One region of the Mesorhizobium sp. M7A.F.Ca.US.002.01.1.1 genome, then DNA from elsewhere that is predicted to be linked to it. Evidence: predicted binding sites of a transcription regulator. Region 1 holds the regulator's gene; each other region holds the start of a gene.
The links. Region 1 encodes PhoB, which activates phosphate uptake and scavenging genes when phosphate is short. Its sites were predicted from a motif close to TGTCATNNANCTGTCAT; they were not measured.

Region 1 (3,879 bases):
ACTTCGCGGGCCTGCATGCGGCCGACTTCCTTGTTGTCGAAGGTCAGATAGAAAACGTCCTTGTTCTCGATCAACCGGTCATAGCCGACGACCGGAATGCCTTCGTCCAGCGCCTTCTGCACGGCCGGGCCGATGGCCGAAGCATCCTGCGCCAGGATGATCAGGGAATTGGCGCCCTGCGAGATCAGGCTTTCGACGTCGGTAAGCTGCTTGCCGGGATTGGACTGCGCATCGGCGGAGATGTACTTGTCGCCGGCGGCCTCGATCGCCGTCTTCATGGCGGCCTCGTCGGTCTTCCAGCGTTCCTCCTGGAAATTGGACCACGAAACGCCGACGACCTTGTCCTTCGCCTGCGCGACAGACGCGAGCGTCAGCGACATGGCGGCACCCGCCAGGATGGCGGCTGTGAATCTTTTCATATTATCCTCCCTGCGCCGCGTATGGCGCGACCAAACTGGCCCGAGGGCCGGCACAGAGGCCCTATTTTTTCGAGCCTCGAAAAAATACTGGGCCAACGCCCGAACGCTGTCAACATCGATTCTGATGGATTTTGATGTCGTCTCGAATTTTTTTCGGGCCTCGGAATAAATAAATGACACGGCGCGCGGCTTCTGCCAGTATTTGACCGCGTCACCGACAGCGTTCCAGGGCAGGAAGAACCGCGGCGACCGGGAGGATATGAAAGAGCATGTCGGTCGGAATCCGCCACGACGATTTGCGCCGCCGCAACCGCGCGATGGTGATCGCCGCGGTGCGCCGCGCCGGACAGCCGTCGCGCACCGAGATCGCCGCAACCACAAGCCTCAGCCATTCGACGATCTCGGCGATCTCATCCGACCTGATCGTCGAAGGCATCCTGACCGAAAGCAAGCCGAGCGAGGCCGGCTCGCTCAAACGCGGCCGTCCGCAGGTCGGCCTCAGCCTCAATCCGGAAGCGGCCGCGGTAATGACCGTGGTGCTGTCGCTGAACTTCCTCTCGGTCGCCGTCATCGACTATGCCGGCCAGGTAATATCCGAGGAACAGCGTCGGCTCGACACGCTGACGATGTCGCGCGACTCGCTGATCGGTGAGTGCACGGCAATCGTGCGGCGCCGCCTGGAAGATCCCGACCTGGACGTGCGCAGCATCGCTCGTATCGCGCTGGCCGTCCAGGGCATCACCGACACCCGTGCCCGCGCCATGCTGTGGTCGCCGATCACGCCGCACACCGACATCGCCTTCGCCGACATATTCGAAGAGGAGTTCGGCGTCCCCGCCATTATGGAGAACGACTGCAACATGATGGCGGTGGCGCTGCGCTGGCGCGATCCCGATCGTTACCGCGACGATTTCATCGCTATCCTTTTGTCGCACGGCATCGGCATGGGGCTGGTGCTGAAGGGCGAATTGTTCACCGGCACCCATTCCTCGGGCGGCGAATTCGGCCACATGATTCATCGGCCGAACGGGGCGCTGTGTCGCTGCGGACGGCGCGGCTGCGTCGAAGCCTATGCCGGCAATTATGCCATCTGGCGCAACGCGCGGCAGATGGGCGAGGATGCAGAACCCGTCGCCGATGTCAGCGACGCCGACATGCGCGCCCTGGCTGCCGCCGCCCGCGAGAGGGACGGACCGGAGCGGGAAGCCTACCGCAAGGCTGGCGAAGCGCTCGGCTACGGCCTCGGCAGCCTGTTCGCGCTGATCGATCCGGCCCCCGTCGCCATGGTCGGCGTCAGCGCCGCCGCCTTCGACCTGATCGAGCCGGCATTGCGGCAAGCGATTGCCCAGACCGCCGGCGGCCAGCATTCCAAGTCGATTTCCTTCGACACCGAGCCGAACGAACTGCCGCTGATCCGCGAAGGCTGCGCCATGCGGGCGCTGATCTTCGTCGATCAGGAGATTTTTGCGCCGGGCGTGCAGGCGAGATCCGGTCTCGGCGGCAAGAACGTGGCGTGAGTTCAAACGAGGGAGTTCAGTCCTCGCGAATGGCGTAACCCGCCCCACGGATGGTGCGGATGACATCGGGCATACGGCCGTTGTTGACCGCCTTGCGCAGCCGGCCGACATGCACATCGACCGTGCGTTCGTCGATGTAGATCGTCTCGCCCCAGACATTGTCGAGCAGTTGGCTGCGCGAGAACACGCGGCCTGGATGGCGCATCATGAATTCAAGCAGGCGGAATTCCGTCGGCCCGAGCCGGATTTCGCTCTTCTTGCGATAGACACGGTGCGATTCGCGATCGAGCACGATATCGCCGACCTTGAGCACGCTGGACAGCACTTCCGGCTTGGCCCGGCGCAGCAGCGCCTTGACCCTGGCCATGAACTCCGGCGTCGAGAAAGGCTTGACCAGATAGTCGTCGGCACCGGTCGAGAGGCCGCGCACGCGGTCGCTTTCCTCGCCTCGCGCGGTCAGCATGATGATCGGCAGCCGCTCGGTCTCGGGACGCATCCTTAGCCGGCGGCAGAGTTCGATACCGGAAACCGCAGGCACCATCCAGTCGAGCACCAGAAGGTCTGGAACGTTCTCCTGCAGCCGGATTTCGGCCTCGTCGCCGCGCGTCACCACCTCGACCTGGTAACCTTCGGATTCGAGATTGTAGCGGAGCAGCACGCCTAGCGGCTCCTCATCCTCCACCACCATGATGCGTGGCGCGATCATCGGCTGGTCACCCCTGTCATGCCGCTGGCGCGGACATTGCCGTCTCGTCCTGCTTCGGACGATTGGCTGGCAACTGCGTGCCGGTCAAAACATAATAGGCATTTTCGGCGATGTTGGTCACGTGGTCGCCGATCCGCTCGAGGTTCTTGGCGCAAAACAACAGGTGCGTGCACGCCGTGATGTTGCGCGGATCTTCCATCATGTAGGTCAGCAGTTCGCGGAACACCGATGTGTATTTGACGTCGATGCGTTCATCATTGTTTCTGAGCGTGGCAAGCGCTGCCGCGTCAGCGGCGGCATACTCGTCGACGACCCCCTGCACCTGGATCAGCACCAGCTGCGCCATCGCGTCGATCGAATGCGAAAGGTCGTGCGGCGTGACGCTCAGCCCGACAGTGCCGACGCGCTTGGCGATGTTCTTGGCAAGGTCACCGATGCGCTCGAGGTCGCCGGCCATGCGGATCGAACCGACTACCGCACGCAGATCGTTGGCCATTGGCTGGCGCTTGGCGATCAGCGTGATAGCACGATCGTCCAGCTCGCGCTGGCGTGCATCCATGATGGCGTCGTCGGAAACCACCCGCTGCGCCAGCGCATTGTCCGAATTGAGCAAAGCCCTGGTCGAGCCACCGACCATCGAGCGGGCGAGATCGCCCATGTCGCGGATCAGCTGGCTGATCTGCTCCAGATCCTCATCGAAAGATGCGACGGTATGTTCACCCATGATCTTCGTCCCTCATATGCCAGAGATCAGCCGAACCGGCCGGTGATGTAGTCCTGGGTGCGTTTGTCGTCGGGGGTGGTGAACATCTTGTCGGTGGCGCCCTCCTCGACCAGATAGCCAAGATGAAACATCGCGGTGCGCTGCGACACGCGCGCTGCCTGCTGCATCGAATGGGTGACGATGACGATCGTATAGTTCTGACGCAGTTCGTCGATAAGTTCCTCGACGCGAGCGGTGGCGATCGGGTCGAGCGCCGAACACGGTTCGTCCATCAGGATCACCTCGGGTGACACGGCGATGGCGCGTGCAATGCACAGGCGCTGCTGCTGGCCACCGGAAAGACCCGTGCCAGGTTCCTGCAAACGGTCCTTGACCTCGTTCCAGATCGCCGCCTTCTTCAGGCTGGACTCGACGATCTGATCCATGTCGGCCTTGCGCTTGGCCAATCCGTGGATGCGCGGACCATAGGCGACGTTCTCGTAGATCGACTTTGGGAACGGATTGGGTTTCTGG
Region 2 (3,879 bases), on a different contig from region 1:
CGGTGACGAGCGCCTTGCGGCCAGTCAATTCGAACATTTTTGTCTCCTGATTGAGAAGAGAACACCCCTTTTGCAGGGAATGGGATCAAATGGGGCTTTATGCAAGCGCTGCTAGCGTTGCCTCGACCTCAGCCGCCGAGCCGACCGACGCAGTGGCGATGTCGCGGTTGATGCGCCGCGCCAATCCCGAAAGCACCTTGCCGGCGCCAATCTCGTAAAGCGTGGTGACGCCATTTGCGCCGAACCACTCCACGGTCTCGCGCCAACGTACGCGGCCGGTTATCTGCTCGACCAGGCGGCGGGCGATCTCGTCCGGATCGCTGGTCGGGCTGACCGTGACATTGGAGAGGACGGGAACGACCGGCGCATTCTTTGTCACACCGGCGAGTGCGTCGCGCATGACGTTCGCGGCCGGCGCCATCAGCGCCGAATGGAAGGGCGCGGACACCTGCAGCATCAGTGCGCGCTTGGCGCCTTTCTCAGTGCACAGTTTCGCCGCCAGTTCGACCGCGGCCCTGGCGCCGGAAATGACCAGTTGGCCGCCGCCATTGTCGTTGGCGATCTGGCAGACGGAGCCTTTGGCGGCTTCCGCGCAAGCGGCTTCGACATCGGCCTGTTCCAATCCGATGATCGCCGCCATGGCGCCCTCGCCGGCCGGCACCGCCGCCTGCATGGCATTGCCGCGGATGCGCAGCAGCCTGGCGGCATCGGCAACCGAAACGAAGCCAGCGGCCGCGAGCGCCGAATATTCGCCCAGCGAATGACCGGCGACATAGGCGACCTTGCCTTTCAGCGAGAAGCCGCGCGATTCCAGCGCCCGGATCGCGGCCAGCGACACCGCCATCAGCGCCGGCTGCGCGTTGGCGGTCAGCATCAACGTCTCTTCCGGCCCTTCCCAGATCAGCTTCGACAGGTTTTCGCCGAGCGCGTCGTCGACTTCCTGGAAAATTCTGCGCGCCTCGGGAAAGGCCTCGGCGAGATCCTTGCCCATGCCGACTGCCTGGCTGCCTTGTCCAGGAAAGGTGAATGCAACGGCCATGCGCGGGCTCCCAAGGGCTGGTTTTGCTTGCCTGATAGACGAGTTTTTCTTGCCTGTGACGCAAGGCAGGCCGCCAAGTCAAGCCCGGTTCGACCCTGCTCGACGGCAGCTTCATCCGCCGAGTGCCTGTTCCGAAAGGCTTTTTGGCGATCACTCCTGATGAAAACCGCTCACGATTCGTTTGCTGGCTCTTCTTATTTTGGCCACAGGCGCTAGCTTTGCGTGACAATTCCATGACAATCGAGTGACGTGCTTGTCGCTGGGTGGGGAAGTTAAAGTGGCAAAGAGTTACAAACGCGCCGGCAAGGCCGCGCCACAGTTCCTGGAAGACGACCCCTCCACCGGCTATCTGCCGGGCAGGAGATGGCCGGTCGTGCGCTATGGGCTGATCAGCCTGGCGATCGCCGCCGTCCTGGTGTTTGCCATCGAACTGATCGTGCGCGGCGACTTTGCCGGCACGGTCTCCTTCTTCCTGCAGCCGCTCAAGCCGGGCTGGACCACCATCGTCGTGTTCGCGCTGATCCTGATCGGCCTCGATGCGGTGCTGGGCCGCAGCCATCAGAGCCTGATGATCGTCGCGCCGCTGACGCTATCGCTTGCCTTCGTCGGCCACCAGAAGTCGCATTATCTCGGCGATCCGCTCTATCCGACCGATTTCCTCTATGCCCGCCAGATCTTTGCGCTGTTGCCGCTTTTGGTGCGCGACCGGCCGATGACCGCGCTCGCCATGGTCGTCGGCATCGTCGCCGGCCTGTCGCTGCTCGTCTATGGCTGGCGGATGTGGCGCCGCAAGGTTCCCGCACTCAGCCGCAAGGGACGCCTTGCGCGGCTGACGCTGGCAGTGCCGCTGCTCGCCTTCTTCGTTTCGATCATGGACTATGCCACCTTCTCCTGGACCAGGGACCGGTTGCAGATCATCCCGATCATGTGGGACCAGAAGGAAAACTATGCCTCCAACGGTTTTGCGCTGGCCTTTGCGCTCAATGTGCCGATGGCGCATGTCTCTGCGCCGCCGGGCTATTCCGACAAGGCGATCGCGGCGATCGCCAGGCCCGATGTGACCGCCTCGGTGCCGGCCGAGAAGCCTGACATCATCATCGTCATGAGCGAGTCCTTCTGGGACCCGACCAAGCTGCCCGGCGTCACCATCACGCCCGATCCGATCCCCAATGTGCGGGCGCTGCGCTCCGGCTCGATGTTCTCGCCGGAGTTCGGCGGCATGACCGCCAATATCGAGTTCGAGGCGCTGACCGGCTTCTCCAACGCGTTCCTGCCGGCCGGCAGCATCCCCTACCAGCAATATGTGCGCACGCCGACGCCGTCGCTGGCAACCTTCCTCAAGAGCCAGGGTTATCGGGCGCGCGCCATCCATCCGGGCACCAACTGGTTCTGGAACCGTGGCGCGGTCTACGCCGATTTCGGCTTCAACGATTTCAAGTCGGAAGAGACGCTGCCGCCAATGCAAAAGCGCGGGCCACTGGCATCGGATGCCGCGATGACCGACGAGATCATCAGCGAGGCCGACGCCAGCGAAGAGCCGGTGTTCTTCTTTGCGGTCAGCCTGCAAAACCACGGTCCCTACGAACCGAACCGCTATTACAGTCCCACGCACAGGGTGCAGGCGCCGATCAGTCAGTGGGCGCGCGAATCGCTGCTCAGCTACGCCGAAGGCTCAGCCGATGCCGATCGCGGTCTCGAACGCCTCGTCGAATGGGCAAAGACACGCTCCCGCCCAACCGTAATCGCCTTCTTCGGCGACCATCTGCCGCCGCTCGGGCCGGTTTATGTCGAAACCGGCTTCCTGAAGGACAATGTCGCGCCGCGCAAGGAAGCGTCGCCCGAGGCTGCCCTCGAGCATCATGAGACGCCGCTGGTCATCTGGTCGAACCGCACCGGGCCGGCTGAGCACATGGGCGCCGTCAGCCCGGCCTTCCTGCCCTATCATATCCTGAAGACGGCCGGCATCAGCCATCCCTACTACACCGGCTTCCTGGGCGAGATGAGCGAACACTACCGTGTCGTCGACCGCAATTTGCTGCTGACGCCGGCTGGCGAGGCCACGCCCGATTGGGCGCGGCAGAAGGAGATCGATCCGGCGATCCGCGATTTCCGCCTGCTGCAGTACGATATGATGTTCGGCAAACGCCACGCGGCGCCCGACTTCTTCCCCGAAACGGTCGACAAGATTGTCGCCGCGCATACGAGTTGAGGCCAGCGATTCCCTCGGAGCCTGCTGGTCCGTCTCGGTTCGCGTGTTCAGTTGGTCAATTGCAGCTTCGTGAAATTGTTGGCGATCTGAAGGAACACGTTCGGCAGTTTGGTCGGATCGTTGACGGCATAATAGTTGCTCGGATCCGAGGCGCAGGCGCTGTAAAGCGCACGGTTGGCTGCGGTGTCGGATTGCAGCACCATGGTGTAGATCTGCACGCCCTCGTTCTTCAATTGCGTGCAAACGTTTTTGGTCCAGCCGTCGACATTGCGCGCAGCGGTCGTCTGGTTGTCCGATCCGAAGCGGCCGCCAGCCAGATAGCCATAGGATGTGTAATCCGACTTTGTCGATTCTTGTTCGCTGGCGCCATAGACGACGTTCTCGCCGTCGGTGAGCAACAGCACTATCTTACTGATCCCAGGCGTCTTCCACGGCGCTCCGTCGGTGTAGGGCGCGGCAGGCGACAGCACGCGCATACCCCACGACAGGCCCTCGGAGACATTGGTACCCGAGCCATTCCACTCGGTCATCTGACTGGCCGCCTTGCGCAGCTTGTCGAAATCGTCGGTCAGGGGGACCACCGGGGTCGGACACGCACGGTTCGGGCCGACAGTGATGGGAGAGCCGATCT
Region 3 (3,879 bases), on a different contig from region 1:
GCGCTCATGCGCCTTGGCGAGTTCCGGGCTGATGCGGTCGATGTCTTCCGGGATCAGCTCTATGCCGTAATCCCACGGCGCTCCGTCCATGTTCCAGTGCTTTGGGTTCTGCTCATAGACGCCAAGCAGCACACCCTTGCGCTCCTGCCGCAGGTATGAAAAGCCGTCGAGATCGACGGCGATGCCGATTTCCCTGTCAAGTGCTGCGATCTCCGGAATGTCATCGGTGATGAAATAGTGGTGCTCCATCGGCGTCACCGGCAGGTCGACGCCGGCCATGCGGCCGAGCTGCTTCGCCCACAGCCCGCCGGCATTGACGACATGCTCGGCGATGATGGTGCCCTGCTCGGTGATGACGTCCCAGCGCCCGTCGGCACGTGCTTTCAGCTCGACGACCCGGTTGCGCAAGATGATGTCGGCGCCGCGCTTCTTCGCAGCACCCGCATAGGCATGCGTGGTACCGTACGGGTCGAGATGGCCTTCGTTGGAATCATGCAGGCCGCCAAGAACACCGTTGACGTCGACGATCGGGCAGATCGCCTTGATCTCGTCGGGCGTGACCAGGCGCGCGGTCTCGATGCCGACCGACTGGAACACGGCCCAGGCTGATTTCAGCCACTCCCAGCGCGCGGGATCGCTGGCGATGTTGACGCCGCCCGTCATGTGCAGGCCGATATCCCAGCCGGATTCGGCCTCGATCTCCCGGTAGAGATTGATGGTGTAGTCCTGCAGCGCCGCCACATTGGGATCGGCGTTGAGCGCATGGAAGCCTGCCGCCGCGTGCCAGGTCGAACCGGCCGTCAGTTCTGCGCGCTCGATCAGCGCCACATCGCTCCAGCCGAACCGCGTCAGGTGATAGAGCACCGAGGCTCCGACCACGCCACCTCCGATGACGACTGCGCGGTAGTGCGACTTCAAGGCTTCCCCTCCACGGTTGGTCCGAAGACTGGAGTATATATCCACTGGACATAAGTGTCCAGTGCCGGCGCGCGCGCATCGTTTTTCGTCGACCGCCGGCATGCACTGCGCGCTGTCACGCAAGCATCATGTTCGCGCCGTAGACCGCGTTTCGGGGAGGCTTGCGCAACATCATCGATGTCGTACCTCTTTCAGTTTTTCGTCCCCCGGCCGCTCCGGCACATCCGTCACAAAGAGGATTATCCATGAAGCACCTGTATCGACCCGCGTCGCTTGGCGTCGCGCTGGCCTTGTTCACCGCCTTGGCGCCGGCGCTCGCCGACAGCACCGCGACCGTCGGCGGCCTCGTCAACAAGGGGCTGGTCGGCGTCGGCCGCATCCCGGCCGCTCAGCGCGACAAGTTCGGCGAGACCTTCGGCTCGGGTTCCGGCATGGCGATCGACGCATCAGGCTGGACGCATGACACCGCCGGCTACAGGGGTTCGCTCTGGCTGTTGCCGGACCGTGGCTACAATGTCGTCGGCACCACCGATTACCGGCCGCGCCTCAACACGATCGCCATCGAATTTGCTCCGGTCGCACCGGGCGCTGCACCTGCTGCCGGCCAGGAGCAGACGGGCGTCAAGGCAACGCTCGCCGACACCATGCTTCTCACCGACGACAAGGGGGCTGATGCCACAGGCCTCGACCCACTCAACGGCGTGCGCGCGGCAAGCGGCGACATGCCGATCCTGCCGCAAGCCGACAATGGCAAGCTGGCGCTCGACAACGAGGCGATCGTGCGGCTGCCCGATGGTTCGATGTTCATCTCCGACGAATACGGCCCGAACATCTATCGGTTTTCCGCCGACGGGCATCTGCTGTCGGCAACCCAGCCACCGGCCGCCTTCGTGCCGATGCGCCACGGCACGCCGAACTTCGCCTCGGACAATCCGGGACCCGGTGCCGCCGAGCCCGATCCGAAGGACCCCGAGACCGGCCGCCAGAACAACCAGGGCCTGGAGGGAATGGCGATGACGCCGGACGGCAAGTTCCTGATCGCGGTGCTGCAATCGGCGCCCCGGCAGGATGGCGGCGATTCGCCCGCGACGCGCCAGAACACGCGTGCGCTGGTCTATGACGCGTCCGACCTCGCCCACCTCAAACTGGCGCATGAGTATGTCGTGCCGTTGCCGGTGTTCAAGGATGCCAAGGGCAAGACCAAGATCGCCGCGCAGAGCGAGATCGTGGCGCTCTCCGACAAGACCTTCCTGATGCTGGCGCGCGACAGCGGTAACGGCCAGGGGCTGAAGGGCGACACCTCGCTGGTGCGCCAGATCTTCGTCGTCGACGTCTCGGCCGCGACCGACATCGCCGGCGGCGCCTTCGATGCCGCCGACAAGCCGCTGGCGCCCAAGGGCGTGCTCGACCCGTCGGTGATGCCGGCCAAGCTGACGCCGTTCATCGACATCAACGACAAGGGCGAACTCGGCCGCTTCGGCCTGCACAATGGCGCGCCGAACGACAAGAACAACCTGTCGGAGAAGTGGGAGGCGATGTCGGTGGTCAGCGTTCTCGATCCGAAGCTGCCCGACGACTACTTCCTGTTCGTCGCCAACGACAACGACTTCCTCGCCCAGGACGGTTTTCAGGTCGGCGCACCCTACAAGGCGGAAGACGGCGCCGATGTCGACACCATGTTCCTGGTCTATCAGGTCACGCTGCCGGGTCTCGCCGGGAAGTAACGGCCACTGCACGGGCGGGCGCGCTTGGCGCGTCCGCTGGGCTCGCGGCAGGCATGAACGGGGCAGCGGCCTTTCAGCCGCGCGTTCGCAAGGGTGCATCTCGGTCCCGCCTGCGATATCATCGTGGACTGGATCCAAATCACCATCCGCCGAGTTGCCCGCCATGGACGAAAAAATGCCCGCGCGCCGGCGCACCGGCGACCTGACCAGCGGCCCGATCCCGCGCACGCTTCTGCTGTTCGCCCTGCCGGTGCTCGGCTCCAACGTGCTGCAGTCGCTCAACGGCTCGATCAACGCCGTCTGGGTCGGCCGTTTTCTCGGCGAATCGGCGCTGACCGCCACCTCTAACGCCAACCTCGTCCTGTTCCTGATCCTCGGCACTGTGTTCGGCATCGGCATGGCGGCCACCATTCTGGTGGCCCAGTCGGTCGGTGCCCGCGACCTGCCCGAGGCGCGCCGCATTGTCGGCACCAGCGCGACATTCTTCTTCCTCGTCTCGGTTGTCTTCGCGGTCTGCGGCTGGATCTGGGTTGACGCCATTCTCAACACGCTCGGCACACCGGCCGACGCCTTGCCGCTGGCGCGCTCCTATCTGCGCATCATCTTCGTCGCCGTGCCGATGATGAACCTTCTGTCCTTCGTCATGACCGTGCTGCGCGGTGCCGGCGATTCACGCACGCCCTTCTTCTTCATGGCGCTGGCCGTCGTCCTCGACATCGTGCTCAACCCATTGCTCATCGCCGGCATCGGACCGTTTCCCGAACTCGGCATCGCGGGCTCCGCCACGTCCACGCTGATCGGCCAGACGGTAAGCGTGATCGCCATCCTGATCGTTCTCTATGTGCGCAAGCATCCGCTGCGGCTGGCCGGCGCCAATCTCGCTCTGTTGCGGCCCGATCCCACCTTGCTGCGCATCGTCGTCTTCAAGGGCGTGCCGATGGGCCTGCAGATGATCGTCATTTCGGCGGCGGCACTGACGGTGATGGGCATAGTCAATTCCTACGGCTCACAGGTCGCCGCCGCCTACGGCATCGCCGCCCAGCTGTGGACCTACATCCAGATGCCGGCGCTCGCCATCGGCGCCGCGGTGTCCTCGATGGCGGCACAGAATGTCGGCGCCGGGCGCTGGGACCGGATCGGCCGCATCGCCGCCTCAGGCGTCGGCTTCAACCTCGTCCTGACCGGCGCACTGGTTGCCGTGCTGTCGGTTTTCGACCGTTCGGTGCTGAGCCTGTTC
Region 4 (3,879 bases), on a different contig from region 1:
AGCACACGAACAGATTGCGCCGCCAGTGGATGTTGTAGGTGCTGTCGGTCGCCGGGGGCGTGCTCTGCTGCATGTCGTATGTCCTGTCCCAGCAACTCTTTTATCGATGCTTGCTGCGGATACCAATTTGGGATACCAAGATGGTACACGTCATGGACGCAAGCTTGGCCGCTGTCAATGCAGCCTGTCGAACGTGATCGGCAAGACGATCGCAAACGGCCAAAAGATGGAAACGACAATGTCGCAGATGCACAGCGTCGAAAAACAGCTTCGGCAGATGATCCTGGGCCTCGAGATCGGTCCCGGCGAAAAGCTGACCGAGCGCTGGATCGAGAGCCGTTTCGGTGCATCGCGAACCCCGGTCAGGGCAGCACTTCTGCGGCTCGAGACCGAGGGGCTGGTCGGCAGGGACGGGCGCGGCTGGACGGTGTCGCCGATCAATCTGGCTGAACTCGAGCAGATCGCCGTCTACAGGGAGGCGGTCGAGGTTGCGGCAGTTCGCCTGACATGCAGCCTGGCGGACCGGAGCGCCATCGATGTCATCCAGGCGATGCTCGAATCCTGCGACAACGACACGCCGCGCGAGGAATGGCATCGCGTCGGCATGGATTTTCACATCGAACTGGCGCGTCTGTCGGGCAATGAATTCCTGTTCCGGGCGGTCCGTGATGCCATGACACGCCTGTCACGGGCGCGCTGGCTGGAGGTTCGCGACGAAGCGGCCCTCAGCCGCGCCTGGGCCGAACATCGCGCCATACTGGCGGCGGCACGCCGTGGCGACGCCGATGAAGCCGCGCGCCTGCTCTCGGTCCACATCGTCGGCAGCCGCGACCGGCTGGTGACGTCGCTCGCCAACGATCGGCGCGGTCTTCGCGCCAGAGGCTTTGCCGTCGTTGCTGCTTAAGGCGGATGAAGGGGCGCAAAGCGGCGTCTGGACGTGTGCGCACTTTCGCCCTCGCTTCGCAGACGCCGATGGCGTAAGGAGCGGCGATGGAAAACAACCGATTTGAAACACCTGTGACTGTGAAGTCAGTCGCGGCGGGAAGCACTCAGCTCTTGCGCACGGCGCGTGAGGCTTCCGACTACCTCCTCAACAGCTGGCCCGGCAAGCGCAGCCCCAAGCATCGCGCGGCCCTGCAGGCCTGCCATGACGCACTCGCCGGCGACAAGCCGGCGATGAACGCCAGGCGCGCCTTCATTGCGGCGGCGCGCGAAGTGGACGTCTTTGTCAGCGACAAGGCGCCGGCCTGACACAAGGCGACATCCGAGGCGGCAATCCGGATTGAGGCACGGCCCGCATCTGCGGGCCTTTTGCCGTCACTTTGCCGTTTCGGTTTCGGCTTCAGTCTCGTCTTCGGGCTTCGAACGTTCCCTCGCTGCAACCTTGGCTGCCAGCTTCTCGGCCTTCTTGGCCGCCTTCTGGCGGTCGCGTTCCTTGCGTTCCTGATCGTAGTTTGGTGGTCGCGCCATATCGGCTCCTTTTTCACTGCCTCGCGGCTCTGGTCCTGCCTAGGAGCATTAGCCGTCAAACACAACAGCTGAAGCGATAGTGCGTCGATGATGGCCAGGCTTGCAAGATGCGCGCCGCAATGATGGGGCCACGCCCATCATTGCGGCGGCGATACCTATCGCCGTCGATTTGCCGATCAGATGCCGCTTCGGTCAATCACCAGATCGGCGGCACCAAAGCGGTCCTTTGCCGTCAGCTGCTGGTGCCAGTAGGGATAGAGCAAGGGCGGCCGGCTGACCGCGTCGAGGCGCTCGCGCTCCTCGCCCGAAAGCACCAGGCTTGCCGCCGCGATGTTGTCGAGGAACTGCGTTTCCGTCCTGCCGCCGATCACCAGGGAACTGATGGACGGCCGGCCAAGCAGCCAGGCCAGCGCCACCTGCGCTGCCGACACGCCGCGCTGCGCGCCGATCTCCACAAGCACATCGACGATCCGCCACAGCCGGTCCTCGTCGCGGATCGGTGGTTCCGACCAGCCCGCGAGTTGGCGGGCGGTGGGGCTGTCACGGCGGTATTTGCCGGACAGCAATCCGCCGGCAAGCGGGCTCCAGACCAGAACGCCCAGCCCCTGGTCGACGGAAATCGGCAGCAGTTCGTACTCCGCTTCGCGCGCTTCCAGCGTGTAGTGGATCTGCTGCGTGATGAAGCGCGGCTGATGACGGCTGTCGCTGATGCCGAGCGCCTTCATCACCTGCCAGCCGGAATAGTTGGAGCAGCCGACATAGCGGATCTTGCCCTGGGCAACCAGCGTGTCGAGCGCGCCGATGGTTTCCTCCAGCGGCGTCACGCCATCCCATTCGTGCAGGAAATAGATGTCGATGACGTCGGTCTTGAGCCGCTTCAGGCTCTTCTCGCATTCCCGGATCAGGTGATGGCGCGACAGGCCTTCATCGTTTGGACCTTTGCCGATCCGCATCCGTGCCTTGGAGGCGATCAGCACGTCGCCCTTGCGCTTGCCGCCGAGCGCTTCGCCGATGATTTCTTCGGAAATGCCGTTCGAATAGACATTGGCGGTGTCGATGACATTGATGCCGGCGTCGATACAGAGATCGATCATCCGGCGCGCTTCGTCGAGATCGGTCTTGCCAACCGCCGAAAAAGCACCGGCGCCGCCGAACGTCATGGTCCCCATGGTCAGTGTCGATACTTTCAGGCCGGAACGGCCGAGGGTGCGGTATTCCATGTCGGTCCTCGCGATTGCATTGGGAAAGGGCTGGGGAGGGCGCCCGAAAGTGGCCGCTATTTGTAGGACAATTTGGGCGACGTGTCTCCATGCCAGCGCGGCGGATCGATCATGCCTGGCTGGACCGACGGCGGCGGTGACCATGCTCGCGCTGCAATAAAACCGTCATTGCAGGCCTATATGGAAGTCGGCTCAGGTGTTGCCGTTCCCGGGCTGTAGGCCGGGAGTTTGGGGCGCCGGACGTGGATCGACAGAGCTTGCAAGTGGAGCAGCCGATAATGACCGAGCTAAAACAGAATTCTCCGGCCAGGGATTGGCTTGAAGCCGAGCTCGCCGACACGCTTGACGAAGACTATGAGCTCGAAATGTCGGAGCCGGCGCTGTCGATGGAGATCGCCAAGATCTACAAGAACTCGCATCCGCCTTCGATCGATCGCATGCAGTATTTTCGCGACCTGATCACCCTGCAGTCCGAATTGATCAAGCTGCAGTCCTGGGTCGCCCACCACAAGAAGAAGCTGGTGGTGATCTTCGAGGGACGCGATTCGGCCGGCAAGGGCGGTGTCATCAAACGCATCACCCAGCGCCTCAACCCGCGCATCTGCCGTGTCGTCGCACTGCCGGCGCCGACGGAGCGCGAAAAGTCGCAATGGTATTTCCAGCGCTATGTCCCGTATCTGCCGGCCGGCGGCGAGATCGTGCTGTTCGACCGCTCATGGTACAACCGCTCGGGCGTCGAGCGGGTGATGGGCTTTGCCCAGCCCGATCAGGTCGAAGAATTCTTCCACGACGTGCCGGAATTCGAGCGCATGCTGGTCCGCTCGGGCATCACCGTGGTCAAATACTGGTTCTCGATCACCGACGAGGAACAGCAGATGCGCTTCCTGATGCGCATCCACGATCCGATGAAACAGTGGAAACTGTCGCCGATGGACCTGCAGTCGCGCGTGCGCTGGGAGCAGTACACCAAGGCCAAGGAAGAGACCTTCGCCCGCACCAACATCCCGGAAGCGCCCTGGTTCATCGTCGAGGGCAACGACAAGAAACGCGCGCGGCTGAACTGCATCGACCATCTGCTCAAGCAGCTGCCTTACGAGGAAGTGCCGCACGAGGAGATCACTTTGCCGGAGCGCGTCTTCAACCCCGAATACGAACGCCAGGTGCTGCCGCGCGAGCTCTACGTACCGGA

Region 2: a site for PhoB is predicted at 1,262-1,278, ahead of EN932_RS12715 (LTA synthase family protein). Genes of this name have one in related genera too.
Region 3: a site for PhoB is predicted at 1,032-1,048, ahead of EN932_RS15460 (esterase-like activity of phytase family protein). Genes of this name have one in related genera too.
Region 4: a site for PhoB is predicted at 2,843-2,859, ahead of ppk2 (polyphosphate kinase 2). Genes of this name have one in related genera too.

Annotation. Positions count from the first base shown of each region.
Region 1 covers NZ_RZQE01000027.1:747-4,625, reverse strand. The annotation lists gene xylF (D-xylose ABC transporter substrate-binding protein) at 1-419, opposite strand, end outside; gene EN932_RS05430 (ROK family protein) at 689-1,936, shown strand; gene phoB (phosphate regulon transcriptional regulator PhoB) at 1,953-2,642, opposite strand; gene phoU (phosphate signaling complex protein PhoU) at 2,659-3,366, opposite strand; gene pstB (phosphate ABC transporter ATP-binding protein PstB) at 3,393-3,879, opposite strand, start outside.
Region 2 covers NZ_RZQE01000097.1:8,916-12,794, forward strand. The annotation lists gene fabG (3-oxoacyl-[acyl-carrier-protein] reductase) at 1-37, opposite strand, end outside; gene fabD (ACP S-malonyltransferase) at 98-1,039, opposite strand; gene EN932_RS12715 (LTA synthase family protein) at 1,317-3,248, shown strand; gene EN932_RS12720 (pilus assembly protein) at 3,296-3,879, opposite strand, start outside.
Region 3 covers NZ_RZQE01000132.1:3,260-7,138, reverse strand. The annotation lists gene EN932_RS15465 (FAD-dependent oxidoreductase) at 1-918, opposite strand, end outside; gene EN932_RS15460 (esterase-like activity of phytase family protein) at 1,164-2,642, shown strand; gene EN932_RS15455 (MATE family efflux transporter) at 2,818-3,879, shown strand, end outside.
Region 4 covers NZ_RZQE01000233.1:4,211-8,089, forward strand. The annotation lists gene EN932_RS21250 (multidrug efflux MFS transporter) at 1-73, opposite strand, end outside; gene EN932_RS21255 (GntR family transcriptional regulator) at 239-904, shown strand; gene EN932_RS21260 (DUF982 domain-containing protein) at 1,018-1,251, shown strand; gene EN932_RS21265 (hypothetical protein) at 1,318-1,470, opposite strand; gene EN932_RS21270 (aldo/keto reductase) at 1,647-2,690, opposite strand; gene ppk2 (polyphosphate kinase 2) at 2,969-3,879, shown strand, end outside.